3 regions of the Shewanella sp. SW1 genome follow, and region 2 is predicted to be linked to each of the others. Evidence: predicted binding sites of a transcription regulator. Region 2 holds the regulator's gene; each other region holds the start of a gene.
What was found. The regulator LexA, encoded in region 2, represses DNA repair genes until DNA is damaged. The targets are predictions, from matches to a motif close to TACTGTATNNNNATACAGTA.
Positions count from the first base shown of each region.

Region 1: dinB (DNA polymerase IV) is a predicted target of LexA. The motif match lies at 6,506-6,525, and genes of this name have one in related genera.
Region 3: L5M71_RS02320 (DNA topoisomerase III) is a predicted target of LexA. The motif match lies at 2,578-2,597, and genes of this name have one in related genera.

Region 1 is NZ_JAKKSG010000017.1:34,668-44,780, forward strand. It holds gene L5M71_RS15610 (NADH:ubiquinone reductase (Na(+)-transporting) subunit B) at 1-427, shown strand, start outside; gene L5M71_RS15615 (Na(+)-translocating NADH-quinone reductase subunit C) at 420-1,208, shown strand; gene L5M71_RS15620 (NADH:ubiquinone reductase (Na(+)-transporting) subunit D) at 1,208-1,840, shown strand; gene nqrE (NADH:ubiquinone reductase (Na(+)-transporting) subunit E) at 1,846-2,454, shown strand; gene nqrF (NADH:ubiquinone reductase (Na(+)-transporting) subunit F) at 2,501-3,757, shown strand; gene L5M71_RS15635 (FAD:protein FMN transferase) at 3,856-4,902, shown strand; gene nqrM ((Na+)-NQR maturation NqrM) at 4,918-5,142, shown strand; gene bfr (bacterioferritin) at 5,395-5,868, shown strand; gene bfr (bacterioferritin) at 5,878-6,345, shown strand; gene dinB (DNA polymerase IV) at 6,549-7,625, shown strand; gene L5M71_RS15660 (LysR family transcriptional regulator) at 7,670-8,569, opposite strand; gene L5M71_RS15665 (DMT family transporter) at 8,662-9,594, shown strand; gene L5M71_RS15670 (methyl-accepting chemotaxis protein) at 9,748-10,113, opposite strand, start outside.
Region 2 is NZ_JAKKSG010000018.1:31,673-41,785, forward strand. It holds gene ctaD (cytochrome c oxidase subunit I) at 1-709, opposite strand, end outside; gene coxB (cytochrome c oxidase subunit II) at 719-2,254, opposite strand; gene L5M71_RS16245 (cell division inhibitor SulA) at 2,658-3,170, opposite strand; gene lexA (transcriptional repressor LexA) at 3,167-3,787, opposite strand; gene plsB (glycerol-3-phosphate 1-O-acyltransferase PlsB) at 3,948-6,371, shown strand; gene mtr (tryptophan permease) at 6,371-7,627, shown strand; gene L5M71_RS16265 (VOC family protein) at 7,776-8,549, shown strand; gene L5M71_RS16270 (ribonuclease T2) at 8,626-9,792, opposite strand; gene L5M71_RS16275 (efflux RND transporter permease subunit) at 10,011-10,113, opposite strand, start outside.
Region 3 is NZ_JAKKSG010000002.1:91,983-102,095, reverse strand. It holds gene purF (amidophosphoribosyltransferase) at 1-284, shown strand, start outside; gene L5M71_RS02330 (alanine/glycine:cation symporter family protein) at 410-1,888, opposite strand; gene L5M71_RS02325 (hypothetical protein) at 2,156-2,443, opposite strand; gene L5M71_RS02320 (DNA topoisomerase III) at 2,610-4,709, shown strand; gene L5M71_RS02315 (alpha/beta hydrolase) at 4,919-6,208, opposite strand; gene L5M71_RS02310 (MBL fold metallo-hydrolase) at 6,464-7,108, shown strand; gene L5M71_RS02305 (methyl-accepting chemotaxis protein) at 7,254-8,993, shown strand; gene L5M71_RS02300 (XdhC family protein) at 9,314-10,113, shown strand, end outside.

The DNA.
Region 1 (10,113 bases), on a different contig from region 2:
TGTCGGTGAAGTGTCTACATTAGCGATTCTGTTAGGTGGTCTGGTCATCATCTATACCCGTATTGCTTCATGGCGCATTGTTGGTGGTGTGATGGTGGGTATGATTGCCATTTCTACGCTGCTTAACTTTGTCGGTAGTGACACTAACCCAATGTTTGCAATGCCTTGGTACTGGCACTTAGTGTTAGGTGGTTTTGCGTTTGGCATGATGTTTATGGCGACAGACCCAGTGTCAGCGTCATTTACTAACCAAGCTAAATGGGCATACGGTATCTTGATCGGTGCAATGGCTGTGTTTATCCGCGTGATTAACCCTGCATTCCCAGAAGGCATGATGTTAGCGATTCTGTTTGCTAACCTGTTCGCGCCATTGTTCGACCACTTCGTGGTTCAGGCAAATATCAAGCGGAGGATTGCCCGTGGCTAGTAATAAAGATTCGTTCGGCAGAACGTTATTTATCGTCGTTGGCTTATGTCTAATTTGTGCGATATTTGTGTCTACTGCAGCTGTGTTACTGAGACCGACTCAAGCAGAAAATAAACTGCTTGATAAGCAAAAGTACATTCTGGAAGCCGCTGGTCTTATCGATACTAAAGCTGGCAAAGTGACCAAAGCGCAAATTCTGGATACATACGGCAAACACATCGAAGCTAAACTGGTCGATTTGAAAACGGGTGCTTGGGTTGAGGGTGTTGATGCTGACACTTATGATCAACGTAAAGCTTCTCGTGATGTGAAAACCTCATTTGTACCTGAGAATGACATCGCTTCAGTGAAACGTGTTGCTGATAAGGCTGTGGTTTATCTTGTTCGTGACGGGCAAGGTAAATTAACCAGTGTCATTCTGCCAATCCATGGTTATGGCCTATGGTCTACTATGTATGCCTTCCTTGCTATGGATGCTGACCTAAACACAGTGCAAAGCTTAGTCTACTACGAGCACGGCGAAACGCCGGGCTTAGGTGGCGAAGTGCAAAATGCTCAGTGGAAAGCGAAATGGCATGGCAAAAAGTTATTTGATGAGCAAGGTAAACTCGCTATCAGCGTAACGAAAAACCCAACTGTTGCTAGCACTGAGTACGGTGTAGATGCATTATCTGGCGCAACCTTAACGAGTAACGGTGTACAACATTCACTGACATTCTGGTTGGGTAAAGAAGGTTTTGCGAGTTTCATTGAAAAAGCACGCAATGGAGGTCTCAACTAATGTCTGACGCTAAAGAACTGAAACAGGTTCTGACCGGACCTATAGTCAACAACAACCCGATTGCTTTACAAGTACTTGGTGTATGTAGTGCATTAGCGGTAACGAGCAAGCTCGAAACTGCACTGGTAATGGCGTTGGCGTTAACTGCGGTAACTGCGTTTTCGAACCTGTTTATCTCAATGATCCGTAATCATATTCCAAGCAGTGTGCGTATTATCGTACAGATGACCATTATTGCCTCTTTGGTAATCGTGGTTGACCAATTGCTGCAGGCTTATGCTTATCAGATCTCTAAGCAGCTGTCGGTATTCGTCGGTCTGATTATTACGAACTGTATCGTAATGGGTCGTGCCGAAGCTTACGCGATGAAAACACCGCCAATGATGAGCTTTATGGATGGTATCGGTAACGGTTTAGGTTACGGTGCAATTCTGTTAGCTGTTGGCTTCGTACGTGAACTGTTTGGTAACGGTTCTCTGTTCGGTGTTGAAATCCTGCACAAGATCTCTGATGGCGGCTGGTACCAACCAAACGGTCTGCTACTACTGCCTCCGAGTGCGTTCTTCCTGATCGGTGTTTTGATTTGGATTATTCGTACCTATAAGCCAGAGCAAGTTGAAGCAAAAGGGTAAGTGCGATGGAACATTATATTAGCCTGTTAATTCGCTCTGTTTTCATTGAAAACATGGCACTGGCCTTCTTCCTAGGTATGTGTACTTTCTTGGCTGTGTCTAAGAAAGTCACTACAGCCATGGGCCTAGGGATTGCGGTAGTTGTAGTGTTAACTATCTCTGTCCCAGCAAACCAAGTTATCTATCAAGGGCTGCTAGCTCCTGGTGCACTTGCTTGGGCTGGCGCACCTGAAGCTGACTTAAGCTTCTTGAAATTCATTACCTTTATCGGTGTGATTGCGGCTTTGGTTCAAATTCTGGAAATGGCACTGGACAAGTACTTTCCACCTTTGTACAACGCATTAGGTATTTTCTTACCTTTGATCACAGTGAACTGCGCGATTTTCGGTGCGGTATCATTCATGGTTGAGCGTGACTACAAGCTGGGCGAGAGTGTGGTGTTTGGTTTCGGCTCAGGAGTGGGTTGGGCATTAGCTATCGTATTGATGGCCGGTATCCGTGAGAAGCTGAAGTATGCCGACGTGCCTAACGGCCTACGTGGTTTAGGGATTACCTTTATCACCGCTGGTTTGATGGCCTTAGGTTTCATGTCGTTTTCAGGTGTGTCTCTGTAAGAGATACATAACGGCTTCTTGAATTGGACCTTCTAAGGATAAGTTAATGGATATTCTTGGTATTTTTAAATCTACTCCGCTCGAGGTTTACCTCGGTGTGAGTATGTTTACTGCTATCGTCCTCATCTTGGTATTAGTGATTTTATTCGCTAAGTCTAAGTTAGTGGCTAGTGGTGACATCACGATCGGCATTAATGACGATCCTGAAAAAGCGATTACAACCGGTGCGGGCGGTAAGTTGTTAGGCGTTTTGGCTAACAGCGGTATCTTCGTATCGAGTGCGTGTGGTGGCGGTGGCTCATGTGGCCAATGTCGCGTGGTGATTAAGTCTGGCGGCGGCGATATTCTGCCAACGGAACTTGACCACATCAGCAAAGGTGATGCCCGTAAAGGTTGTCGTCTTTCTTGTCAGGTTAACGTTAAGAACGATATGGAAATCGAGCTTGACGAAGAAATCTTTGGTATCAAGAAATGGGAATGTGAAGTTATCTCTAACGATAACAAAGCCACTTTCATTAAAGAACTGAAGCTGCAAATTCCTGATGGCGAGTCTGTACCATTCCGTGCTGGCGGTTATATTCAAATCGAAGCACCAGCTCATCATATTAAATATGCAGATTTTGATGTACCTGCACAATACCGTGGCGACTGGGAACACTTCGGTTTCTTCAATCTTGAATCTAAGGTTGATGAAGAAACTATCCGTGCATACTCAATGGCTAACTACCCAGAAGAGTTCGGCATTATTATGCTGAACGTGCGTATTGCTACGCCTCCACCACGTAACTTGACTCTGCCTTGCGGTAAGATGTCATCTTACATTTGGAGCTTAAAAGCTGGCGATAAAGTGACAATTTCTGGCCCATTCGGTGAATTCTTCGCGAAAGATACCGATGCAGAAATGGTGTTTATCGGCGGTGGTGCGGGTATGGCGCCAATGCGTTCACATATCTTCGACCAGCTGAAGCGTCTTCAGTCTAAACGTAAGATGAGCTTCTGGTACGGTGCACGTTCTAAGCGTGAAATGTTCTACGTAGAAGATTTCGACGGCCTAGCGGCTGAGAATGATAACTTCGTATGGCATGTGGCACTTTCAGATCCTCAACCAGAGGATAACTGGGATGGTTACACAGGTTTTATTCATAACGTATTGTATGAAAACTATCTGAAAAACCATGATGCTCCAGAAGATTGTGAGTTCTACATGTGTGGACCTCCAATGATGAACGCTGCCGTAATTGGTATGTTGAAAAATCTTGGTGTCGAAGACGAAAACATCCTGTTGGATGACTTCGGCGGCTAATGTTCATTAGTCCTAGATAGAAAAGTTGCAGATGTTGAGGTTAACCTTTCATCTGCAACTTTTGCATTTAAGGGCCCAAATAAGAGTAGTAGGTCACTATGTTTCAGACCTTAAAGATCAATACCTCAGTGTTAAAGTATTCATTTAACTGGCTAGTCCTCGTGGGACTGGCCTTTTTTGTTTCAGCCTGTTCTAAGCAAAACGAAGTCATTTCGTTGGCCGGCAGCACTATGGGCACGACTTATCACATTAAAGTCGTCCCGAATGAGCAGATGCCGACGGCGCAGTTACTTCAAGCGGAAATTGATTTAGCCCTTGAGCTAGTCAATGACCAGATGTCGACCTATCGGCCTAATTCAGAATTATCCCGTTTCAACCAATTGCCATTGGAGCAAAGTGTTGAAGTCTCACCGGATACCATAAAAGTGGTGCAAGAGGGAATACGTTTATATCAAGTGACGGATAAGGCACTTGATATTACCTTAGGTCCTTTAGTTAATCTGTGGGGTTTTGGACCTGATAAGCGTCCAACGAAAGTTCCGACACAGGCTGATATTGATGCGGCTAAAGCCAAAACAGGGATTAGTGAACTTTCCATTGAAGGCAACCGTCTAAGTAAGCACAACACCTATTTATATGTAGATTTATCATCAATCGCGAAGGGATTTGGGGTTGATAAGATCGCTTCCATTCTTGATAAATACCACGCGACAGGGTATTTAGTTGAAATCGGTGGCGAACTGAGTATCAAAGGTGCCAAAGGTGATGGAAGCTCTTGGCGTGTTGCTATAGAGCAACCGACCAATGATGGCTCTGAAGCCGTACAGCAGGTTATTGCACCTGGTACTATGGCGATGGCGACCTCTGGCGACTATCGTAATTATTATGAAGAAGACGGCCAACGTTTTACGCATATAATCGATCCGCGTACTGGTTTGCCGATAAATCATAAGTTAGCATCCGTGACTGTATTGCATCAAAATTGTATGACGGCCGACGGTTTTGCGACGGCCATGATGGTTTTGGGCACAGAAGCATCATTGGAGCTTGCCAAGAAGGAACACTTGGCGATAATGCTAATCGAAAAGCAAGGCGACGGATTTAAGGTCTATTACAGCGACGCCTTCAAGCCTTTCCTTATTTAGTTTTTGGAGTAAACCATGACCTCTTTTATCGCGGCATTTGTGATCTTGTTAGTCTTCTTTTTGCTCATGTCGATTGGTTATCTCATCAAGCGCAAAGCCGTTGAAGGAAGTTGTGGCGGTTTAGGTGTTCTAGGGATTGAAAAAGCGTGTGATTGTGATGACCCTTGTGACAAACGTAAACGTCGTATGGCCGCTGAAGAAGCGCGTCGTGAGAAGTTAACGAAAGACCGCATTATCTAAATAGTCTTGATTCGATCATAGCCTCCGATTTAGGGGGCTATTTTTTGCCTCGTATTTTCTTACACGGGTTAATCATTTGAGATTTATCCTTGGGATTAGAGTGGGATAGCAAGTTAATCTAAGCAGGAATGAGAATGCTTTTCATCATTAAGTGAGTGAAATATAAAGATAATTTGAGTTGGTCGATAAATTGTACTAGGCTAGAAGCTTGATTTAGATCAATCTTTTCACGCTTACCAAGGATAGTAACTTATGAAAGGTCATCCTAAAGTGGTTGGGCAACTGAATCGGGTGCTTACCTGTGAGTTGACCGCCATCAATCAATATTTCCTCCATGCCCGCATGTTTAAACATTGGGGCTTAGAGAAGTTAAACCACGTCGAATACAAAAAATCCATCCAAGATATGAAGCATGCCGATAAGCTCATCGAGCGAGTGCTGTTTTTGGAAGGTCTGCCTAATCTGCAACAACTCGAAAAACTTCGCATTGGTGAACATAGCCAAGAGATGCTCGACTGCGATCTGGCCATGGTGCAAGAGCAGCTTACATTGCTGCGTGATGCGATCAGCTTGTGTGAAGCCGAACAGGACTATGTGAGCCGCGATCTGCTGGAAGATATTCTCGAAGACGAAGAAGAGCACTTAGATTGGCTCGAGTCGCAGCAAGAGCTCATTACGCTAACCGGTATTCAAAATTATCTACAATCGCAAATTAGCGACCAATAGGAGCAAGATATGAAAGGCGATAAAGACGTTATCGATGCGTTAAATCGACTCCTAACGGGAGAACTCTCGGCAATGGATCAGTATTTTGTCCATGCCCATATGTATGAAGATTGGGGCCTGAATGAACTCTATGAGCGTATCGCCCATGAGTCAGATGATGAGAAAGCCCATGCAGCCAAATTAGTGCAGCGCATTTTATTCCTCGAAGGTACACCCAATGTTGCCGCCCGTGAGGCATTGAACATAGGTAAAGATGTAGAAGAGATGCTACGTAATGATCTTGCCTATGAATACAAGGTCGCGGACGATTTGCGCAAAGTGATTGCACTGTGTGAGCAGAAGCAAGATTACCAGACCCGTGAAATCCTTGAAGTATTACTCGACGATACAGAGTCTGACCATATGTATTGGCTCGAAAAACAACTTGGGCTTATTGACCGTGTTGGATTGCAAAACTACCTGCAAACTAAGATGTGAGCCTTAGATTGTTAGGTTGAGTAAATACCTAGGCCACTGAGTGTAATGGCCTAGGAAACTCAGTTATTAAGTATGTCTGTTGTTCCTCACACTTGTCTTGTTCTCTTTTCCTGCGCTAGGCCACATCTTATTGGCCCCAAATCTATCAGGAATACTTGATTACTGTTTTTATATACAGTATTTTGGCGTTGGAGGAATTCAACGTGCGAAAAATTATTCATATCGATATGGACTGCTATTTTGCTGCAGTGGAAATGCGCGACTTTCCTGAGTACCGTGGCAAGCCTTTAGCCGTGGGTGGCAGTAGCGACCGTCGCGGTGTTATCAGTACTTGCAGTTACGAGGCACGTAAATTCGGTGTACGTTCAGCAATGGCAACGGCTTATGCCTTTAAGTTGTGCCCTGAGCTGATTTTAGTACCAGGCCGGATGCAGGTTTACAAAGAAGTGTCGCTACAAATTCGTGAAATATTTTCCCGCTATACCCAATTAATTGAGCCGCTTTCCTTAGATGAAGCTTATTTGGATGTGAGTGAGTGCCAACAATATAAGGGCTCTGCGACCTTGATTGCCCAAGCGATTCGTCGCGATATCTTAGCCGAAACGGGTTTAACCGCATCGGCGGGTATCGCGCCAGTAAAATTTTTAGCTAAGGTCGCCTCGGATCTGAACAAGCCAAACGGCCAATATGTCATTACGCCAGAGACGCTTTCTGAGTTTGTTAAGACCTTATCGCTGCGTAAAATTCCCGGTGTTGGCAAAGTCACCGCCGAAAAGCTCTCTTCGCTCGGGCTCAATACCTGTGGCGATGTGCAAGCTTATTCTAAACCTGAGCTCTTAGCGCGATTCGGTAAGTTTGGTGGTGTGTTGATTGAGCGTTCCCAAGGCATAGATGAACGGGGTATATCTGCCGACAGAGAGCGCAAATCAGTGGGTGTTGAAACCACGTTAGCAAAGGATATTTATAGCTTAGAGCAGTGCCAGCAGGTGATGCCGAGTTTGATCCAAGAACTGTCGTTGCGTTTAAGTCGCAGTGCTAAGGAACGCAAAATACATAAACAGGTGGTCAAACTTAAGTTTAACGATTTCAAGCAGACTACAATTGAGCACCGCAGCGATGAAGTCTCGATTGTAATGTTCTATGAGCTACTCGCACAGGCTATGGAAAGGCAAGAAGGCCGTGGCATTCGTCTATTGGGTATTTCGGTCGGCCTTACCGATTCTACTCTTGTCGTCACCACAAGCTTAAACGGCCAGACTCAGCTGGATTTAGCACTCTAGCCGTTTATTGAGTTGATAAGCCGCAGACTCATGCCTGCATTGGCTCAATAAGCCTCGGGTGGATTCGCCAACATAAAATCAATTAACAGTCTGACCCGTAAGGGCAGGTTGTCCCGATCGCGATACATCAAGTAGGCGGTGCGCGGAATACCTTGCCACTCGGGCAGTATTTGAATGAGTTTGCCACTTCGTATCTGTTCACTCGCCATGCTGATGGGTATGAGTCCAATCCCAAGCCCCGCCACCACGGCCTGACAGGCAATCGCCATATCATCGACGGCTAATTTGATATTCCCCCTTGGTTCAAACTCGACATTTTCCCCTGTGCTATTGTGCTGTAAACTCCAAGTTTTTGTGGGCTTGGCGATGATAATCGAATGCTGATCCAGCTCTTCAATCGATTGCAGCGCATGCCACTGCGTTGCCGATGTGCTGGCGCAAAGTACAAAGCTAATCGTGGTAAGTGGCCTTGCAATCCAATCGGGATCTTTAGGTGCGCCCACTCGAAAGGCGATATCGATGGCGTTTTCACTGACATCGATATTCATGTTCGACAGACTTAAATCGATATCAATATTGGGATAATGCCGTTGGAAGGCGTTGAGTGATTCACCCAGCCAGCGATAGGTTGTATTGATGGGCGCCGAGATCCGCAATTTGCCAACCGCTTGATGTTTATCCGCATGCAACTCACCAGATACCTGGTTTAACTCGATAAATAGCGGGCCGCAGCGTTCGAGATACCGCTGACCTGTGGCGGTAAGGTTGACTCTATGGGCGTCTCTGTGCAGTAAACGCAGACCTAAGGATTGTTCTAACAGATTGATTCGACGGCTTAAGGTTGAAGGTGGAATGCCTAAGTGCTGCGCCGCGAGCTTAAAACTCCCTTGCTGTGCCACCACCCAAAATAAGCGCATATCGTCTAAGGAATAATTAAGTTTCATATTTGGAATTTAAGCTCTCAATCTTGTTGGTTTTAATAATATATGAAACTTATAAACTAAGCTCAATCCCAATTACCTCCCTAGAGGCCGATATGAAATCCCATACACCTTACATGACATTCGTTTGTCTACTGATTTGCGTTTTTAGCTGGGGCAGTGTGTTTCCGATTGCTAAGCGAGTGCTGGAGGAGATGTCAGGAGAGTCCCTCGTCTTCTGGCGTTTTACCATTGCGGCTGTGACTCTAGCGTTATATATCGTTTTTACTCGTCAGGCTTGGCCCAAATTGAGTTTGGTGCAATATATTGTCATAGCGTTAGTGGGTGTGATTGGTGTAGGCGGCTTAAATCTGGCGTTATTTAATGGCCTGCAGCATACCTCTGCTGCCAATGGTGCCTTGATTATGGCGCTCAGCCCGCTGGTGACTTCAATCGTCAATGCGCTATTACAGCGTGAATGGCTCAGCAGACAACAAGTGTTTAGCTTAGTGGGGGGATTGGCGGGCGTACTGCTAGTGATCACCAACGGTAGTGTGCAGCAGTTGCTCAACTTTAGTTTTAACCAAGGTGATGTGATGATTGCCGCCGGCATGTTGGCGTGGAGTGGTTATACCATTTGTTCGCAACGGGTCGGCCATTGGTTGCCTGTGTTGCCCTTTACCTTGCTGAGTATGATAGCTGCCAGTGTGTCTATGTCCGTGGTTGGGCTTGGCCGAGGTGAATTTCACCCTTGGCTGGAGTTGATGGAACTGTCGGCAACGGCTTTTTCTAGCGTGCTCTACATAGGTTTGTTCGCCACTGTGCTCGGTTATCTGTTTTGGATTAACGGTGTTAAGGCGCTTGGCCCCGCTAAGGCATCGATTTTTTTTAATCTCGTGCCCGTTTTTGCAGCATTAACGGCGTTAGCCATGGGGCAGGCGGTGACGGAAATTCAGTTGGTAGGGATGCTGATCGTGATCCTTGCGTTGATGTTACCTATGTTAGTCAACCTACGCGAGGCAAGAGGCTTAGTGGTTAAGCGCTGCTAATCGGTGCTAGCTTTGCTGTTTAAATATAAGGGAGCACCTGAATTCAGATAATCACTGCGACAGGTTTATGCTCCCTTATTCGTTTGAGGGGACCTTTCAAACATCACTGATTTACAAAAGGTAACTTATATAAAAGCTTTCACTCTCAACAAATTACAGTTTAAAGCGGCTGACCAGCGCAGTGAGATTACTCGCCATTGACGAGAGTTGTACGCTTGCTGCGTAGATTTCATCAGTGGTTCGTAGACTCTCCTCCGACTGTTCGGCAATGTGTTGAATATTTTGATGGCTCTCGTTGGCCATAGTGGTTTGCGCTTTAGCCGCGAGGGCGATTTGATTGTTCATCTCACTAATTTGGCTGACCATTTCTGCAATATGCGCTAAGGCTTCACCGGCATTACTGGCGGCTTCTACGCTTGAGATAGCCTTTTCATTACCGATATTAATCGCTGCCACAGCGCTTTGAGTGCCATTTTGCACATTGGCGATCATCAATTTAATTTCTTCGGTTGATTGGTG
Region 2 (10,113 bases):
AACTCGTGCCGAAAAACTTATCTGTCAGCACCATAGTCACTGCGCCAGCGAGTACGGGCATAACCGCGATCAGTAGGAATGCCGTGATAAGCCAAGTCCACACAAACAATGGTAACTTCATCCATGTCATGCCTGGCGCGCGTAAATTCACTATGGTCACAATCACGTTGATTGCGCCCATGATCGAACTTATCCCCATGATGTGAATAGAAAATACAAAGAGCGCCGTGCTATCTGGACTATAAGTTGTTGATAGTGGTGCGTAGAAGGTCCAACCAAAGTTAGGTCCGCCACCTTCCATAAATAGCGAACTGAGAAGGATAGTGAAGGCGAAGGGGAGTATCCAAAAACTCCAGTTATTCATCCGTGGCAGCGCCATATCGGGCGCCCCTATCATCATAGGGATCAGCCAGTTAGCGAGCCCTGTAAAGGCTGGCATTACCGCACCGAATACCATGATCAGCCCATGAACAGTTGTCATTTGGTTGAAAAAGTTGGGCTCGACCAATTGTAATCCAGGTTGAAAGAGTTCAGCGCGGATCACCATGGCCATAGCGCCACCGGTTAAGAACATAATGAAGCTGAACCATAAATACAAAGTACCTATGTCTTTATGGTTGGTGGTTAGCAGCCAGCGCATGATGCCCTTTGGCGCACCATGATGATGGTCATCATGGGCTGCGGTTTGATCTTGAGTCGTTGTGCTCATCATTATCCCCTACTGTCCATGACTTGCGATATCAGCAGGTTGCACTGTATCGCCGGTATTGTTGCCCCAAGCATTGCGTTCATAGGTAATGACTGCTGCAAGTTGTTGTGGGCTAAGCTGTTTGCCAAATGCCTGCATAGCCGTGCCTGTTTTACCGTGCATCACAATATCGATGTGATTGGCGACTGGTCCAATGGCGATAGCGCTACCCACTAGCGCGGGGAAGGCGGGTGGTATTCCTGCACCTGTCACTTGATGGCAGGCAGCACAGAAGGTCGCGTAGACAGTTTCACCTTCGGCCATGAGGGCGTCATGGCTGAGTGTGGGGAGGCTTGCGGGATCGACTGCAGCTGAGACGTCTGTTGCAGACGCGGGTGTCGGGGTTATACTGCTTGGTACCGCGGCGGATGTTTGTGCAGAATTGCCGTTCATGTACTCGTTGACGTCTTTGGCTTGCACTGCATCGCCAGTATTATTGCCCCAAGCATTACGCTCGTAGGTAGTCACTGCCGCGATTTCTTGTGCGGTCAATTGCTTACTAAACGCTTGCATGGCAGTACCCGTTTTACCGTTGAGCACAATTTCAAGGTGACCGCTGAGTGGTCCCGTTGCAATCGGGCTACCTTTAAGGTGCGGAAATACGCCTTGCAACCCTTCGCCATTGGGCTGGTGGCAGGCTGCGCAGTGCCCGAGGTAAACTTGTTCACCTTGAGTCATCAACTCTTCTTTACTTAGGGTTTGTGATAAAGCGGCTTGAGCGGCTTCAGCCGCAGCACCTGCGGCTTGTTTCTGCTCTGTGACCCAAGCCTCAAACTCGGCTTCGGGTAACGCTTGTACTACGATAGGCATAAAACCATGGTCTTTACCGCAGAGCTCGGCGCATTGACCACGGTAAATGCCGGGTTTGTCGATGCGAGTCCAGGCCTCATTGATAAATCCTGGATTGGCATCTTTCTTAATTGCAAAGGCGGGCACCCACCAAGAATGGATGACATCCTCTGAAGTCATCAGAAAGCGGATTTTGCGGTTTATCGGTAGAACGAGCGGTTTATCGACTTCCAATAGATAGTTTTCACCCTTGGTTTCGGTGCCTTCGATTTGTGCTCTGGGTGTTGTCAGTATGCTATAAAAATCAATATCTTGATCGAAATAGCTGTAATGCCATTTCCATTGGGAACCCGTGACTTTTACGGTGAGATCGGCGTTGCTGGGATCTTCCATTGCGATTAAAGTTTTTGTCGCTGGAATCGCCATTAAGATCAAAATGATAAATGGCAGAATCGTCCAAGCGATTTCAACTTTAGTGCTTTCGTGAAAGTGGGACGCGACAGCGCCTTTGGATTTTCTGTGGTTGATCATGGCGTAAATCATGACGCCAAAGACCACTAGGCCTATTGCGCAGCAGATATACAAGATGGTCATGTGCAAGTGATAAACCTTGCCACTGATCTCGGTCACGCCAGGGGTCATGTTGAACCGCATGTCTGCGGCGGTCAACGGTGGTGCGAAAAGCACCACGAGTAAACAATACAACAATTGCTTCACAAGACTTCTCCTCTGCCAATTGCGAATAGCAACTACAAAGAAGAGCAACACAGTAAGTCTCAACTCTATGCAAACTCTTCAGTTCCCAAAAAAGCTTTTTTGACTTCAACGTGCGTTGGCGGCTGTTACTTTTAATCAAGTATTGTTACTGCTGGTAATTAGCCACGCTGGCACATACTGCTGAAATAAATCTGTTCTCTATTTTTAGTGGCGCTTCGAGTTCGATAAATACTCGATTCATTGACCACGGAAGGTGATATATCATCACCGACTTAACCAACCATACTTGCTGTTTAAATATTGATCAAGATCACTTATTTATCTAATTATCTGAAAAATTGCCAAAAAAAAGCCTCACATTCATAGGTGAGGCGGCTTTCAAGGTAAAAAATTAAATGAATATTTAGTGTACAGCGCTAAAAAAAGATTGCTGACCGAAGAGATTGCCTTGCTCAATGCGTACGTCGGCATGTAAGTGACTGTTTACGTCTTCAAGCACTATGCCCATAGCTCGGGCACTTTTAGCCACGATTTGTAGGCGTCGATTATCCCGCGCATCTAATGATTGAGTCCAAGTAATGACTGCACTGGACGTACCACTTGTCAGGGCTTTTTCCATCGCCCACAGGGTTTCGACTTCATCTTTAGCATGAACCAGTAAGACTCTATCCATACGCACACCTGCGCTGGCAAGCATTTGCTTGTAGCCAATACTTGGTGGGTTGATGAGCACTAACCAACGGCCCTGTTGGCTTAACTGAGCGAGTTGTGCACTCAGATGAATTAATTCTTGGCGACCTTGAGTCTTAGTTGGCATACAGGCGATAGGCGCATGGTGCCAGTCATAGTCGGCATCACGGACTTCATCGAGCCACAAGCCCGGATGGCGGGGGGCATTGCCAAGTAGTTTATTCATAGCCAATCTCCATTACGGATCACACCGACGGCGAGTCCTTCAATTGTTAAACTTTGGAAGCCTAAATCCACTTTAATCGGGGAGTAATCTTCATTTTCGGCATGTAGATAGACCACATTACCTTTTTTTTCGAAACGTTTAACAGTGACATCGTCATCGACTCTAGCGACAACCACTTGACCATTTCTAGCTTGTTCTACTTTATGAACTGCCAGCAAATCACCTTCGAGAATGCCGATATTCTTCATGCTGTCACCCTTTACTCGCAGTAAAAAATCGGCGGCGGGATGGAACATGCTTGGGTCGACTTGGTAGTACTGTTCAACATGTTCTTGGGCGAGGATAGGTTCACCTGCGGCCACTTGGCCGATGAGCGGTAAACCTGTTTCAGTCAAATCTTCGATTTCCGCAGGCAGACGAATGCCTCGAGATGTGCCTGGCATGATCTCAATGCAGCCCTTTTTTGCCAACGCCTTAAGATGTTCTTCAGCCGCATTGGCGCTCTTAAAACCTAAACGGGTTGCGATTTCTGCCCGAGTGGGTGGCATGCCAGTATCGGCAATATTTCGTTTAATTAGCTCTAATATTTCAGCTTGGCGTGGCGTCAAAGGTCTCATGGTGTTTCCTGTTTTTCTATACAGTTACTGTTAGTATATACAGTATTATTTGCAGCGCAAGTATTAACCACTTTTTAGCTATGTTGGAGAGAATTAGCGAATATTGCCCATAGTCTGGTATTCTATCGGGCTAGTAAACGCACTTAATTGCATAAGAATAATGCCTAAACACGACTCTCTTTGGTTGAAATCATTACGTTGGATCCAAAAACACTTAGTGCACACTATTGTGGTGCCTCAGGATCCCTTTGCCGATCTGAATCTGGATGCTTCCAGACCCCTTGTTTATGTGATGAAAACAGAATCCCTTAGTGACATAGCTGCTTTGAGCGAAATAACGGCTAAGTTAGGTTTACCAAGCCCTTATGAGCCTCTAGTGGCTAATGGTGTGACTGCGCCTCGGGTTGTCTGTCTTCAAGGACGTAAGCCACTGTTTGGCGAGCGTGCTGGTAATGAGCCTTTCCTCGAATGCTTTATGCGTTTGTTAGCCGTGCATAAGGAACGTCCTGAATTGGATATTCAACTTGTGCCTGTGAGCTTGTATTGGGGTCGAACGCCAGGGAAAGAAGACGACACTATGAAGGCGGCCGTATTTGAGCGGGAAAACCCGACTTGGTTGCGCAAGTGCTTGATGATTCTGTTCTTAGGTCGACATAACTTCGTGCAGTTTTCGAATGCCGTATCCCTGCGTTACATGGCTGACGAACATGGCACCGACATGGGGATTGCCCATAAGTTAGCACGGGTTGCGCGCGTGCATTTCCGTCGTCAACGTAAGGTAATGACAGGGCCTGTGCTGCCAAACCGCCAAGCACTGTTTCATTCGTTGCTCAAATCTGAGTCGCTGCGCAAAGCGATTCAAGAAGAAGCCGCCAGTAAAAAGATTTCTGAGACCCAAGCGCGCGAGACGGCTATTGAGTACCTCGATGAAATCGCAGCAGATTACTCAGATAGTTTAGTGCGTATTGCCGAGCGTTTTTTAACTTGGTTGTGGAACAAGCTTTACAGCGGGATCAACATTAAAGGCGCCGAGCAAGTTCGCCAGCTGCACCATGATGGTCACGAGATCGTTTATGTGCCTTGCCATCGCAGCCACATGGATTACCTGCTGTTATCGTATATTTTGTATTATCAAGGCATGGTTCCGCCGCACATTGCTGCTGGCATCAACCTCAATTTCTGGCCCGCGGGACCTATGTTCCGTCGCGGTGGTGCCTTCTTCATCCGCCGTAGTTTTAATGGTAACAAGCTGTACACCGCAGTATTTCGTGAGTATTTAGATCAGCTGTTTGCTAAAGGTTATTCGGTGGAATACTTCTCCGAAGGTGGCCGTTCACGTACTGGCCGTCTGTTGGCGCCGAAAACTGGCATGATCGCCATGACGATGAACAGCGTACTGCGCGGTATTGAACGTCCTGTCACACTTGTGCCAGTGTATTTAGGCTATGACCATGTGATGGAAGTAGCGACTTACCATAAAGAGTTAAGCGGTAAGAAAAAGAAAAAAGAATCTGTGTGGCAGGTGTTCGGTGCCATTCGTAAATTAGGTAATTTCGGCCAAGGTTATGTGAATTTTGGCGAGCCTATTACCCTGCAAAATTTCTTAAATGAGCGTGCGCCAAACTGGCGTGCTGAGTTGGCCGATGATCCCGAGCAGAAACCAAGTTGGTTAACGCCAGCGGTAAACGTGCTGGCTAATCGGGTGATGACGCGTATCAATGATGCCGCAGCGGCGAGTTCGGTGACTTTGACCAGCTTAGTTTTACTGGCGACAGATCAAAACGCCTTAGAACGTAGTCTGCTGGAGCGTCAGCTTGATTTGTATCTGACCCTACTCAAAAAAGTGCCTTACACTTCTTATACATCTGTTGCCGAAGGTGATGGTAAGCATTTAGTGCAGCAAGGTTTAGAGCTGAACAAGTTTGTTGTTAGTGCCGACCCTTTAGGGGAAATAGTGTCTATCGAAGCGAGTCAGGCTGTGTCTATGACTTACTATCGTAACAATATCATTCACTTATTTATTGTTCCTTCATTAATTGCGAGTTGTTTAACCCATAATGAACAGATCCTGCGCCAGCAAGTGGTTTCAATCGTTGCCGATTTTTATCCACTGCTGAAAGCCGAACTCTTCATGGGAATTAAAGACTTACCAGCCTATGTTGAGCAAGTACTGGATTTCCTGATTGGGCTAGGTTTAGTGGTTGAGACAGATACTTTAGCTGTCGTGCCTGAGCACTCAAGCCAATTATTGTTGTTAGCCAGTTCAGTGAGCGAGACTCTGCAACGCTACGCTATTATTTTCAATCTGTTAGCGAACAGACCTAAGATGGAGCGCTCAGAACTTGAGTCTGAGAGCCATTTACTCGCTCAGCGTTTAGGGGCTTTACATGGTATTACCGCGCCTGAGTTCTACGATAAAAAACTCTACGGTACTTTGAGCGTGAAGCTCAAAGAATTGGGATATCTGGCGGATAGTGAAGATAAGTCCAATATCAATCGCATACGAGATCAGGCCAATAGCTTATTACGTCCGTCAGTGAGACAAACGATAGTGGCGAGTGTCACCGCGGAGCACACAGTTTAATGGCAAATCATATGAATGCGGCTAAGCATAAGCCCGCAGGTAAGTCCTTGCTCGGTGGTGCCATGATTATTGCTGGCACGACCGTAGGTGCTGGGATGTTTTCTCTGCCCGTGGTCGGTGCAGGTATGTGGTTTGGCTATTCGATTTTGATGTTATTGGGCATTTGGTTTTGCATGTTGATGTCGGGTTTATTGTTGCTCGAAACCAATTTACATTTCGAACCCGGTGCTAGCTTCGATACCTTAAGCAAGCAAACTCTTGGGCAGTTTTGGCGGATAGTGAACGGCGTTTCTATCGCTTTCGTGTTGTATATTTTGACCTATGCCTATATCAGCGGCGGTGGTTCGATTGTGAATCACAGCTTGCAGGGCATGGGAATTGAGTTACCGCAAAGTGTGGCAGGGCTAGTATTTGCCATAGTATTGGCGAGCATAGTGTTGATCAGTACTAAAGCCGTGGATCGGATTACCACGATTATGCTCGGCGGTATGATCATTACCTTCTTCCTCGCTATCGGCAATTTATTGATCGAAATTGATGTGACTAAGTTGCTCGAACCCGATGGTAATAACAGCTTTTCACCTTATCTGTGGGCGGCGCTGCCCTTTGGTCTCGCCAGTTTTGGTTACCATGGTAACGTTCCCAGCTTAGTGAAGTATTACGGCAAAGATTCCTCCACCATTATCAAGGCGATTTTCGTCGGCACCTTTATCGCACTGGTGATTTATGCCTGTTGGTTAGTGGCGACTATGGGCAATATTCCCCGCAGCCAGTTTATCGACATTATTGCCCAAGGCGGCAATATGGGTGTGTTGGTGGGCGCTTTGTCTGAGGTGATGGCGAGTAGCTGGTTAAACAGTATGTTGACCCTGTTTGCTAACTTAGCCGTGGCTTCATCTTTCTTAGGGGTGACCTTAGGCCTGTTCGATTATCTTGCCGATTTGTTTGGTTTTGATGATTCACGCTCTGGCCGGATGAAAACCGCGTTAGTGACCTTTGTGCCGCCGACGATTTTAGGATTACTGTTTCCCGATGGCTTCTTAGTAGCGATTGGCTTTGCGGCATTAGCGGCGACAGTGTGGGCGGTAATCGTCCCGGCGCTGATGGCCTATAAATCGCGACAGTTGTTCCCCGATAGCACAGGTTTTAGAGTGATAGGCGGTACACCGCTGATTATTCTTGTGGTGTTATTTGGCATAGTCACAGGTGCATGTCATCTGCTCGCGATGGCAAATTTACTGCCGCAATATTCCTAATTTGTTGTGATGATTTAAGCCCTCCATGTGAGGGCTTTTTTGTCTTTAGCGGTTGAGTTTTGTCTTACAGATCTTTTTAACCTGAATACTGGACAGAAATACAAACTCAGGCTTAACTCGAATAATTGTTAAAACAAAGGAGCCGATAATGAAAATGACTCAGTACGCACAAGGACATGCATGTTGGGTTGAACTTGCAAGCCATGATTGGCAGGGAGCTACAGCATTTTACCAAGCGTTATTTGGTTGGAACTCGGTCGAAATGCCGATCCCTGAAGGTCACTTTTCGCTATTTAATTTAGCGGGAGATGACTTAGGCGCCATGTATCAAATCCCTGAGTCAGAAGCACATATCCCCAGCCACTGGCGTATCTACTTTGCCGTCGATGATATGGATGCCAGCATTGTAGCGATTCAAGCGGCGGGCGGCCAAGTGCACATGGGGCCGCATATTGTGGGTGATGCGGGCGTGATGGCGCAGGTCAGCGATCCTGAAGGCGCACGCTTTGCTTTATGGCAAGCGAAGAACCACATAGGTGCTCGCCGTCAGGGTGAACTCAATACCCTTTGCTGGGTTGAGCTGGCTTGCAAAGAGCCGCGTGCTGAAGAAGCCTTTTACTGCAAAATCTTCCCTTGGACCAACATGCCAAGTGGCATGCCTGACATTGAATACTCAGAATGGCAGCTTGATGGTCAATCCATCGGCGGTATGATGACGATAATGCCTGAATGGGGCGATATTTCTCCCCACTGGCAGCTCTATTTTGTGGTGGCGGATTGCGATGCGTTTGCTGAGAAAGCCCAAAGCTTAGGCGCGCAAGTGTGCATTCCGCCTAGTGATATCCCTGATGTGGGACGATTTTCTGTCATTGCTGACGCCCAAGGCGCTACCTTTGCGGTGATCAAGCTTAATCAGATGTGACAGCCATATTAAGGACTGTCATTAAGGTTAAAAACGGCGACGCTAAATCGCCGTTTTTATTTGTCTAACTATTTGTTTAATTAGCGTTATCAATCATGATTGTTTCAGGGCAGGAGCCTTTTGAGGCCTTATTAGCTTTGGCGAGTAGGCTAGGTAAGGAGTCAGAAGTTTTAATGACTTCGGGTAAGTTAATGCGGATTTCACTCAGTAATCCCTTGCCACATTCAAGACTCATTTTAGTGTGAGCGCCTTGACCGAAGCTGCTATCAAAACTTTGGTTTAACTCACTTTTACTGACACTCTTACCTATGTTGTCATGAATAAATTTTTGTACCCATGCCGAGGCATTGACCGCTTGGGTCAGCTGGGTTGCCAATAAAAAGTACTCGTTAGGGTCTTGGCTACGGCAAGTGCCGTGTTTCCACCATTCGTGGCGTTCTAAACAGGTGCCATATTGGGCGCTAGGCATGACTTCTTCTAAATTTTTGCGCACCGATGGATTCAGTTCAAACTCTGGATAAGTACAGAAATCATTCGGTTGCAGTTTGACTGTGCTGCAATAGCCATATCGCGTGCCGCATTGTTGTTTATTCGGCCACAGTCCGTGCAGGCTGAAGTGTTGCCATTGGCTCGATTCTGGCGTTTGGCTGAGGGCGCGGCATTCGGCTTTACGGCGGCCATAGAGTTCACAAAAGGTGCTTTGCCAGCTTAATGCCAGCACGTTGGCGTCAAATTCACCGCCGATTCGGCATTGATCTCTTTGACGTTTTTCTGGTGTGCCATGCTCTTTAAGGCCGTCTCGGCTTTTGGCTTTGATATCCGATGCCGTGGTGGTTTGCGCGGGTTCTACCGCTGTTGCAGGTGTCGATACATTACTGCCTGCAACATTGGAAAGATACTGACCACAAGCGCCACTGATCCACCGCATGGGAGACTTCACTGCGTTGGTGCGCACTCGCAGCCAATCAGGTTTGGCGCTGTTGCCGAGGATTTCGAGTACCGGATAGCGCTCACCAATATTGCTCTGCCATTGGTCTGGATTCGTCTGCTTATTTTTCGATTGAAATAGCTCACAGCGTTTGTCGGCAACGAATTCACCAGTTGCGGGTGCGGCAAAGGCGGGTGCTGTAATGATGAGCGCAGAGCATAAACCGAATGCAGCAAGTAACGCACGTGATGGGGTTTTAAGGGAAAGTGCTTGCGGCCATATCCGTCTGATGGTTAAACAAAATGACTTGGTCATGTGATGGGATCCTTCCTACGGCAGTGAATTGAGTCAATTCTGTGTGGCACTGAGTCAATGGTACACATAAGCGTTATAAACTTAGAGGCTTATTTTACTCAGAGTTGTGTATGGCACTGTTGTAAAATTAGATTTTTAATCTGATTGAATGAGAAAATCCCCTCAAACTTTAATGGTTTGAGGGGATTTTTATCGGTGTTCTAGCGCCGTAAACTCAATTACGCTGCATCTTTCTTTAATTTACGCGAGTAAATCAGTAGATAAAGCGCGGGTAGTACAAACAGTGACAGTAATGGGGCTGTAACCATGCCGCCGACCATA
Region 3 (10,113 bases), on a different contig from region 2:
ATGAGCTTATTGCCCACGGTCGTGATGCCGATGAAATCGCCAAGTTAATTGGTGCTGATGGCATTATTTTCCAAGACTTGCCCGATTTAATTGAAGCGGTAAGAATGGAGAATCCTGCGATTAAACGTTTCGAAACGTCCGTATTTGATGGTCACTACATCACGAACGACGTTGACCAAGCGTATTTAGATCACTTGACGCAACTGCGTAATGACGATGCCAAAGCCGATCGAAATAAAGATATCGGCACTAACTTAGAGCTGCATAACGTCTGTCACCCATAAGGATTGTGGGTCATTCAGTATCGTAAAGTTTGTGTCCTTTTTGTTCTAAACGATACAAAAAGCCAGTGAGAAATCACTGGCTTTTTAATGGCTTATATTTGCTTAACGGATCATCGTGATAACGTCTACGTATTTATACGTTGCGCTGTTTCAGTCATTACATTTTCTTCAGCGTGCTTACGTTCAACCCAGTAATCCGCATTTTTAATACCCAGTTTTACCGGGTCGAAAAGTGGCTCTATGCCGAGAGCTTGCTGTGATTCATAATCTTTAAGGCAAGTGAATGCGGTTTTCCTCAATAGAATAATGGCAATAATATTGAGCCATGCCATCAGTCCGACACCAATGTCACCCATTCCCCAAGCCATATCAGCCGTTTTAACTGTGCCGTATACGGTTGAGCCAATGATCACGACTTTGAGAACGACCATGAACCAAGGATGATTTACTTTACGGTTAATATAGGCAATGTTGGTCTCGGCAATGTAGTAATAAGCCACTATGGTAGTAAAGGCGAAGAAGAACAGTGCGATAGCCACAAAGATATTGCCAAATCCTGGCATCATACTTTCCATTGCCGTTTGTACGTAGCCTGGTCCTGCAGCGACTCCGGCAATGCCGGTATAGAGCGCCGCACCGTCTGGGCCCTGAACATTATACAGTCCTGTAATGAGCAGCATGAAACCTGTTGCAGAGCAAACGAATAAGGTGTCGATATACACAGAAAAAGCTTGAACTAACCCTTGTTTGGCTGGATGGCTTACCGCCGCTGCAGATGAGGCATGTGGCGCTGTACCTTGACCCGCTTCGTTGGAGTAAATACCTCGCTTTACCCCCCACATGATGGCTAAGCCTAAAATGGCACCAAAACCCGCATCAAAGCCAAAGGCACTTTTGATAATTAACCATAAAATACCCGGTAGCTGGCCAATATTTAGCGCTATGATGACACAAGCCACTATGATGTAACCCAGTGCCATAAAGGGGACGACGGCACTGGCAAAGTGAGCGATACGTTTTACACCGCCAAAAATGATAAAGCCAAGAAGCATCGCTAGTATGGCTGCAGTCACATTAGGATCTATGTTGAAAGCGGTTTTTAAACTTGAACCAATCGAGTTAGCTTGTACGCCCGGCAGCAGGATCCCGCAAGCAAATATGGTCGCAATTGCAAATACCCATGCATACCATTTCATGCCTAAGCCTTTTTCAATATAAAAAGCAGGCCCACCGCGATACTCACCATTGATTTTTTCTTTATAGACTTGACCTAAGGTCGATTCAACGAAGGCGGAGCTGGCACCGAGAAAGGCAACCATCCACATCCAAAATAAAGCGCCAGGACCACCAAAGGTGATTGCTGTGGCAACCCCTGCAATGTTACCTGTACCGACTCGGCCCGCTAATGTCATTGCGAGTGCTTGAAAAGACGACACTCCCGCATCAGTACTCTTACCATCAAACATCAGGCGGATCATTTCTGGCAGATGGCGCAGCTGTAAAAATCGAGTGCGAAGGGAGAAATAGAGCCCGACACCTAGGCAAAGAAAAATAAGTGCAGGGCTCCAAATTACACTATTGATCGCGTTGACAATCTCATTCATAGACTCCGATTCCTTTATTGTGTTGTTTTAGCAGAGTTTTTAGGTTTACGGTTATTCAACAGATGTTGAGTTAGGACATTCACTTTTGATTAAGACATTTTTTGTAAATATCCAAGATACTCAACATAACTATTTTTTAGGGAGCTTCATAGTTAAAGTGTTAAATATTTGAAACCAATGTGTTTTGAAATTGAGTTTTAGCATGGATAAATAGAGCGGAGGGGCGAGTTAACTCGAAATACGGTAGTGATTTATTATGAATGTCAGTTATCCCATTACCCAAAGTAGCATCCACACGCCGAATAAACTGCTTAAGCTATGGCGCGTGATTTGATGGCTGAGTAATAGAGATAAACTCACAGCAATAGGAATGACGAGAATGAATCCCCATGCTAACGGCATATCGATGATTTTCATTTGTCCCAGCCAGGTACTGGTGAGCATGCTTATTGCGAGTAACATTAAGCTATGGAATATCAATAACTGATTGAATCTTAATATTAATGCTGGAGTTGTTGTCATGGCCTGTCGCGCATTTATTGCAAACTGTTTCATAGTCACTCCTTAGTCATTTAGTGTATCTTATGCCTTGTTGAGAATAATTCGCAATTGAATTTACACTTAAAATTTTACATTTAAGCTCGGTTTACTACAGAAATTTGCACTCAACTGGCGTTTGGGCTAAATTATACTGTAATTATATCCAGTGCTTGGTGTTTGTATGATTCTCTATATCGCAGAAAAACCTAGCCTAGGGCGGGCCATTGCCGATGTATTGCCTAAACCCCATAAAAAAGGCGATGGATTTATCGAAGCCGCCAATGGCGATTGTGTGTCTTGGTGCGTTGGTCACTTGCTTGAACAAGCAGAACCTGATGTCTATAATCCCGAATTTAAGTCTTGGAAATTCGAGCATTTGCCAATAGTGCCAGACAAGTGGCAACTAAAACCTAAGGCTGCGACCCGCAGCCAACTCACAGTGCTAAAACGATTAGTCAAACAAGCTAACACCTTGGTTAATGCGGGCGATCCCGACCGCGAAGGGCAGTTACTCGTGGATGAAGTGATTGCCTATCTTGGCGTGACGGGGGACAAGCTACATCAAACCCAGCGTTTACTGATCAGTGACTTAAACCCACAAGCTGTAAAACGGGCTCTAACGCAGCTACGCAGTAATCGCGAGTTTATTCCTTTATCCACATCGGCCTTAGCTCGCAGTCGTGCCGATTGGCTCTATGGCATGAATATGACGCGTGCGTACACCATCCAAGGTAAAAAGGTCGGTTATCAAGGCGTGTTATCCGTCGGCCGAGTACAAACGCCATTGCTTGGGCTAGTGGTGCGCCGTGATGAAGAGATTGCTCACTTTCAATCTAAACCTTTTTATGAAGTACTAGCGCATTTGGCGACCGAGAAGCAAGAAACCTTCAGCGCCAAGTGGCAACCTAGCGAAGCTTGTCAGCCCTATATGGATGAAGAAGGACGAGTATTAGCGAGAGGGTTAGCGCAAAATGTGGTGAGTCGCATCAGTGATAAACCCGCCTTAGTCACTCAATTAGTGGCTAAGGACAAGAAACAGAATCCACCATTGCCCTACAGCTTATCCGCGTTGCAAATTGATGCGGCGAAACGGTTTGGCATGAGTGCTAAGGATGTGCTCGATACCTGCCAGAGTTTGTATGAACGCCATAAACTCATTACTTACCCACGCTCCGACAGTCGTTATTTACCCGTTGAGCAACATAACCTTGCGCCTTCGGTACTTAAGGCGATAAGTGACGGTGCTGCTGAGTTATTGCAAGGTGCTGATGCCCCCGAGCCCCGTCTTAAATCTAAAGCATGGGATGATAAAAAAGTGGACGCCCATCACGCAATCGTCCCCACAGAGAAGATGGCTAACTTATCTAGCTTGAGTCAGCGTGAGAGGCAGTTATATCTTCATGTTGCTCGCCAGTACATAGCACAGTTTTATCCGGCTTATTGTTACAGTGAAACCACAGTGCAAGTGACAATCGAGGGTGGCTTATTTAATACTAAGGCGCGTCAGGATAAATCCCTCGGCTGGAAGCAACTCTTTGCCCGCCAAGAGCCAAATGGCAGTAAGGCGAGTGGCAACAAGTCGACGGAAGAAAGCACAGGTAAGGACGATGAGGAGAATGACGAGTTTATCGGCCAATTGCCCCCTCTGAAACTGGGGCAAGCTTTGCATTGTACTCGAGGCGAATTATTGGAGAAAAATACTCAACCACCAAAGGCCTTTAACGATGCCACTTTACTCGGTGCTATGACGGGTATTAGCCGTTATGTGACCGATCCTGAGATCCGTAAAATTCTTAAAGAAACCGACGGATTAGGTACAGAGGCCACCCGTGCAGGTATTATCGAATTGCTGTTCAAACGCGGTTTTTTACAACGCTTAGGTAAATCCATTGTCTCGACAGACGTGGGGAAAGGATTGATTAACAGCTTGCCCGCGAGTGCGACTACGCCGGATATGACAGCGCTTTGGGAAGCGAGCTTGAACGGCATTTGCCATAAAGAAACCTCTTATCAAGCCTTTATGCAACCGCTGCTCGGCACTTTATCCACGCTTATCCAGAATGCAGGCGCCCAACTGCCAACCGCGCTTAATGGTTTACAAGGCCAAGGTTATCGTAAAACGGCAAGTAATAAATCCGGTTATCGTAAGTCGCCTTACCGCAAAGCCTCGAGCTCGGCAAAACGGGCAGGCACTGCAAGTACAGCTAAAAGCAGTGTGAAGAAGTCAGTGGCTAGTGCTGGCGCAAGGAGTCGAACACGCAAAGTGGCTACAGAGGCTTAATAGTCACGAGTGCGTTGTGATTCTGTTGTAGGGGATATTCGACCTTAAGCTATAACGCTTTCACAGCACTGAATTTGGGCAAAAAAAGAGTAAACCAAAACGGTTTACTCATACGGAAATGGGTCGTTAAAGCTTGCCAAAATCACTCAATTGATGAGGAGCAGGCATATAATCTCAGCATTAACTTAATTAGCCCTTAAAGCTCATATTTATCTTAGGGTGTCGCCTCGGTTTAAGCTGATGAGCTTATCCAGTATGCGTTCTCCATCCATGCGGATGCCGTTGTGCTCATATTCTGATGTTAACCAATACTTTAGCCTGCCAACTTGTTTTGTGGTTTCTAAACTGTATTGCATCTCTACAAACATATCTTCACTGTAAATGGCCGCTGCAACAGGGATTCGGTTTTGTGCCAGTTGCTCTAGATTGTAAAGTGCTGGCCAATCTGATTTATGGGCGAGGATTTCTGCCGCAGCTTTAAGCGGCACTAAGTGACTAAATTGGTCAAACATCCATGGGTATATCATCTCACCTGTGAATAAAAACGGTTTACCTTGTTGATAGTTAAAGGCGGGGAATTGCTGTCTAACCCTGTGTGCAGACCATTGTGAAGCTGAGTGTTGGCAGTAAATGGCCTCATGCAACAGGGCAAAAATTGGGTTAGTGTTGTAATCGAGCATTTGACCGAAATGATTTAAAAATAACGGATTGACTACTGCCCCTGAAGCCGTGTTGATCAAGGCTTGTTCAAGCAAATAATAAACCGATTCAGGCCCTTGCTCCATTCCAATATTAATACCTAGCAGTTGCAACATTTCAACCGTGAGGCGTTCACCCGTTGCCAAATACACTTCATTTTCAAGCAAATGTTTTGCTAAGCGAGTGACGAGATGTTGAGCATCGTGGAAGCGTTGGAAAAATTGTTTATTCTTCGCCAGTACGCGTTGATAAGTCGCAAGATAGACGTCGTCGCTGCTACGGGTTAATGATGGTATGCCACCCGTGATATAGGCTTCGCTGACGCCTTGAGGGGCGGCGCTTAAATAATGTAACACGCAAAATCCCCCGAAACTTTGGCCGAGAATCGCCCACTTATCGGCGGGACAAAGCTGGGCACGAATCGTTTCGGCATCACGAATAATATTGTCAGCCCTGAAATGGCTCAGATAATCCGCTTGAGCTGCGGGATCTAAGTGTTGCAGGCTTTGGTAATTAATCGGTGTTGATAAGCCTGTGCCACGTTGATCGAGTAATAACACTCGATATTCTTTTAATGCGCGGCGGATCCAGCCGCTGTTGCTGGCGGGACGCATGGCCGCAAATCCAGGGCCGCCTTGAAAAAATACGATATAAGGTAGTTTTTTATCTTTGTTTTCTGGGCTACAGAGTTCTCTGGCAAACACTTGGATTTGCTCTGCAATTGGATTTTGATAGTTGAGGGGCAAGGTAAAAGTGTGTTTCTTCGCCAGCACTCCGGCGAGAATAATATCGGGTTTCATCAAACAACCTTAATGGCAGAGGATCATGTTATTGTGATTGGCAGATTGTATACCCAAATAAGCTGAAGATGCAGTAACCTAGGCTACCTGAAACGCGTATCTTCAGCTAACTTGGGTATAGACAAAATAGTTTATGTCGTAAGCTAGGATTATTTGATTAGCTTTTGGTGAAGATCAATTTTTTGGATACAAATTTGAGCCATGATGAGTTTCTTAGCGTAATCTATCGCTTATGGATAACACGAGATTGAAGCTATGAAGTATCAGATTATTCCAGTGACACCTTTTCAGCAAAATTGCAGCTTGATCTGGTGTGAAAAAACCAAGCGTGCTGCAGTTGTGGATCCCGGCGGGAATATTGACAGGATCCAAAACGAAGTAGCGAAACTTGGACTCGTCCTCGAAAAAATCCTCCTTACCCATGGGCATATCGATCATGTCGGTGGTGCTAAAGCCTTAGCGAAAGCCGCCAATGTGCCGATTATTGGCCCGCATATTGCCGATAAATTCTGGATTGATAACTTACCTAAGCAAAGCCAAAATTTTGGTTTTCCCCATTGCGATGCCTTTGAACCGGATCAATATCTACAGGATGGCGATATTGTTAAAGTGGGCGAGCAAAGTTTATCTGTGCTGCATTGCCCTGGGCATACGCCGGGACACATTGCACTTTTCTCTGCCCAATCTAAGTTGGCGTGGGTGGGGGATATTTTGTTTCGAAGTTCTATCGGTCGCACCGATTTCCCCCAATCAAATCATCAGGATTTAATTCACTCGATCACCGAAAAACTGTGGCCCTTAGGTGCCGAGGTTGAATTCATTCCTGGGCATGGTCCTATGTCGACTTTTGGCGAAGAGCGCGAGCATAACCCCTTTGTCGCGGACCAACTTTTACTGTAATTGAGACGCCATTCAGCATTGCTTGATTTGTGAGCGATAATCACTCGCAAATCAAATGATTATTTCAGCTAATAAACCAACCTTTTTTATGTTTTCTGTTTTTCCTTCTAGACTTAAAGCAGTTCTTCCGTCTACTGGGGTAAGTATGAAAACAAAAACAATGATGAGCGTGGTCTTTTCGACCATAGTCGCGAGTGCCGTGATTTCTGCGGTATTGAGCTTCAATGTTAAGTCTAAAATCGATCTCTTTAATGATGCGGCTAGCGTCCGATATCAGTCCTATCAAGTCGCCGATGAGTTAAGACAAAGTTCCGATGACCTAACGCGTCTCGCTCGAACTTACGCTGTTACGGGTGATGAAAAATACGAAAAAATGTATATGGATATTTTGGCTATCCGTAATGGTGAGAAGTCTAGACCTGAAAAATATCACCAGATTTACTGGGATTTGGTGCTGAGCTATGGCGATAAGCCAAAACCCGACGGTGCTAGCATTGCGATAAACACGCAAATGAAGTCCCTCGGTTTTTCTGATGAAGAATTCCGTTACCTTGAACAAGCTCAGCAAAACTCAGATGCGTTAGTTGCCCTCGAAGTGAAAGCCATGAATGCCGTTAAAGGTATTTTTATGGATCCCAACACCCAAACTTACACGATCAAAGGTGAGCCTAACTTAACTATGGCGAGGGAGTTATTACATAGCGACCAATACCACAGAGAAAAAGCTAAGATCATGCAGCCGATTGATGAGTTTTTTACAGCATTGGATAAACGTACCGATGGTGATGTGAATAACCGACTCGACTCCCTGCATGCGGCATTAAACTGGTCCCAACTGGTGTTATTTATCGTGATTTTAGCCGCCGTTGGCGGATTTATTATCGTTAAGAGCAGGATTGTGACTCCCTTAGTGCAGACTTGTGTTGAATTGCTCGATATTCAGCGTTCTAAAAATCTTGCGCGGCGGATCTCTGTTACGACTCAGGGGGAAATTGGCGAAATCGTTAATCAAATCAACTTGTTTATCTCTTCCCTTGCCAGTTCATTATCGACGACGGATGGCATTGCAAAAGAGGTGGCTGATTTAGCTAAGCAAACTAAAGCATCAATTCAAATTTCGCGTGAAAGCTCAAATCGGGTGGCGAGAGAACTGGATGCCAGCGCCAGTGCGATGGAAGAAATGACCACGACCTTAGTGCATGTGAGTGAGAGCACTTCGAATGCTGAAAGCCGCGCCGCCGAAAATGAAACGCATGTCACTGTAGGTAAACAGACAGTATCGGAAGCGCTGAAAGCCATGTCGGTATTAGAAACTGAGTTTAGGAATACTCAAGACTCTATGTCACATCTAGTGAACGAAAGTACCCAAGTCAGCAATGTGTTGAGTGTGATTAAGGCGATTGCTGAGCAAACGAATTTGCTGGCACTGAATGCCGCGATCGAAGCCGCGCGGGCCGGTGAGCAAGGACGAGGCTTCGCAGTGGTAGCTGATGAGGTTCGATCATTAGCCCAGCGCACTCAAGATTCCACCAAGGAAATCGATGATATTGTCGCAAGCCTTCAAAGCCGTACGAATCAAGTGGGTACATCAGTGACTCAAGCGGCGACGCTAATGCAAAAGGCGGGGGTAGAACTGCAACGTATCGTGGCAGTATTTGAGGATATTCGCCATAGTACGGAAGCGATTCATGGGATCAATACTCAGGTTGCCGCTTCAACCGAAGAACAATCCTTAGTTTCTAAAGAAATCGCTTCGAGCATGATGGTGATCCGCGATAATTCCCGTGAAGTATCACAGATTATCGAACAGATTGAATCGACATCCATTAGTCTAGACAACCAATCACAGATACTGCGCACTAAGGCGGGCGAATACCAGTTTTAGATAAATGTGGTTGATTTGCGAACAAACGCCACTCAGACATGGACGTCAATTCTTCCTCTTTAACTTCCCCTGAACATATTTTATGCTTCAACACTTTTTGAAATCTATTACTCCTTTCAATACGCACACGCCTTTGCTAACTTGGTTGTCCATATGTTTAATGCGAGCGTTTGACGAAGCGGTTTTATTTGCTGATAAAACTTGCGTCAAGTTTTGATGACAAATAGACGTCGATAGCTGCGTTATTAACTGTGATAGTTTCTATAGCGATAAGCGCATTAAATTTTTTAAATCTCCCTAACCCAATGGAGTCCTTGCGGATGGATCACCAAATCGAAGATTTACTAGAGCATTGGCTACCACTGGCGGATGACGCTTGGGTACTTGCGGTGATCACCCAAATTCAAGGTTCGGCTTATCGTAAACCCGGTGCCATGATGTTGTTCCATGAGTTTGGTCAAGGTGTGGGTATGTTAAGTGGCGGCTGTTTAGAAGCCGATTTACGTCGCCATGCTCAAAATGCCATGCAGACTAAGCAAGTCATGTGTGTCACCTATGATGCAAGCGATGAGTCCGATGCCAGCTATCGACTCGGTTGTGGTGGCATAGTAGATATCATGTTGATCCCTCTGCTAAAAGAGAATCATGATCTTGGCTTAGTTGAGCTAGTGCAGGCATTTCGCCACGGTCGGTCGGGTTTTTACCAATTACCTTTAGTCAAAGCGGGGACGGATGCGCGTCAGTATCACGCTGCGTTTTATTCTGAGGAGTTGATGCCGTTCCCCGCCAGCGATTTTGTTCGCACGGGCGTCTTCACCCAAGACGCGGGAGAATCATTGATTATTCCCTTGAGACCAAGATTCCATCTTGGGATCTTTGGCGGTGGTATCGATGCTAAGCCCATTGCCGCCATGGCCCACACTTTAGGTTGGCAAGTGACTGTTTTCGATGGTCGTACCGCCTATGCTAGAGCTGCGGATTTCCCCCATGCCCATATAGTGAAACTGACCGCGGGGGAATTAACCGCGAATCATATCGCTCAATTGGATTGCGCCGTGGTGATGAACCATAACTTGGGCTTAGATGCTGCGGCATTAAAGGTCATTCAAGCGCATCCGCT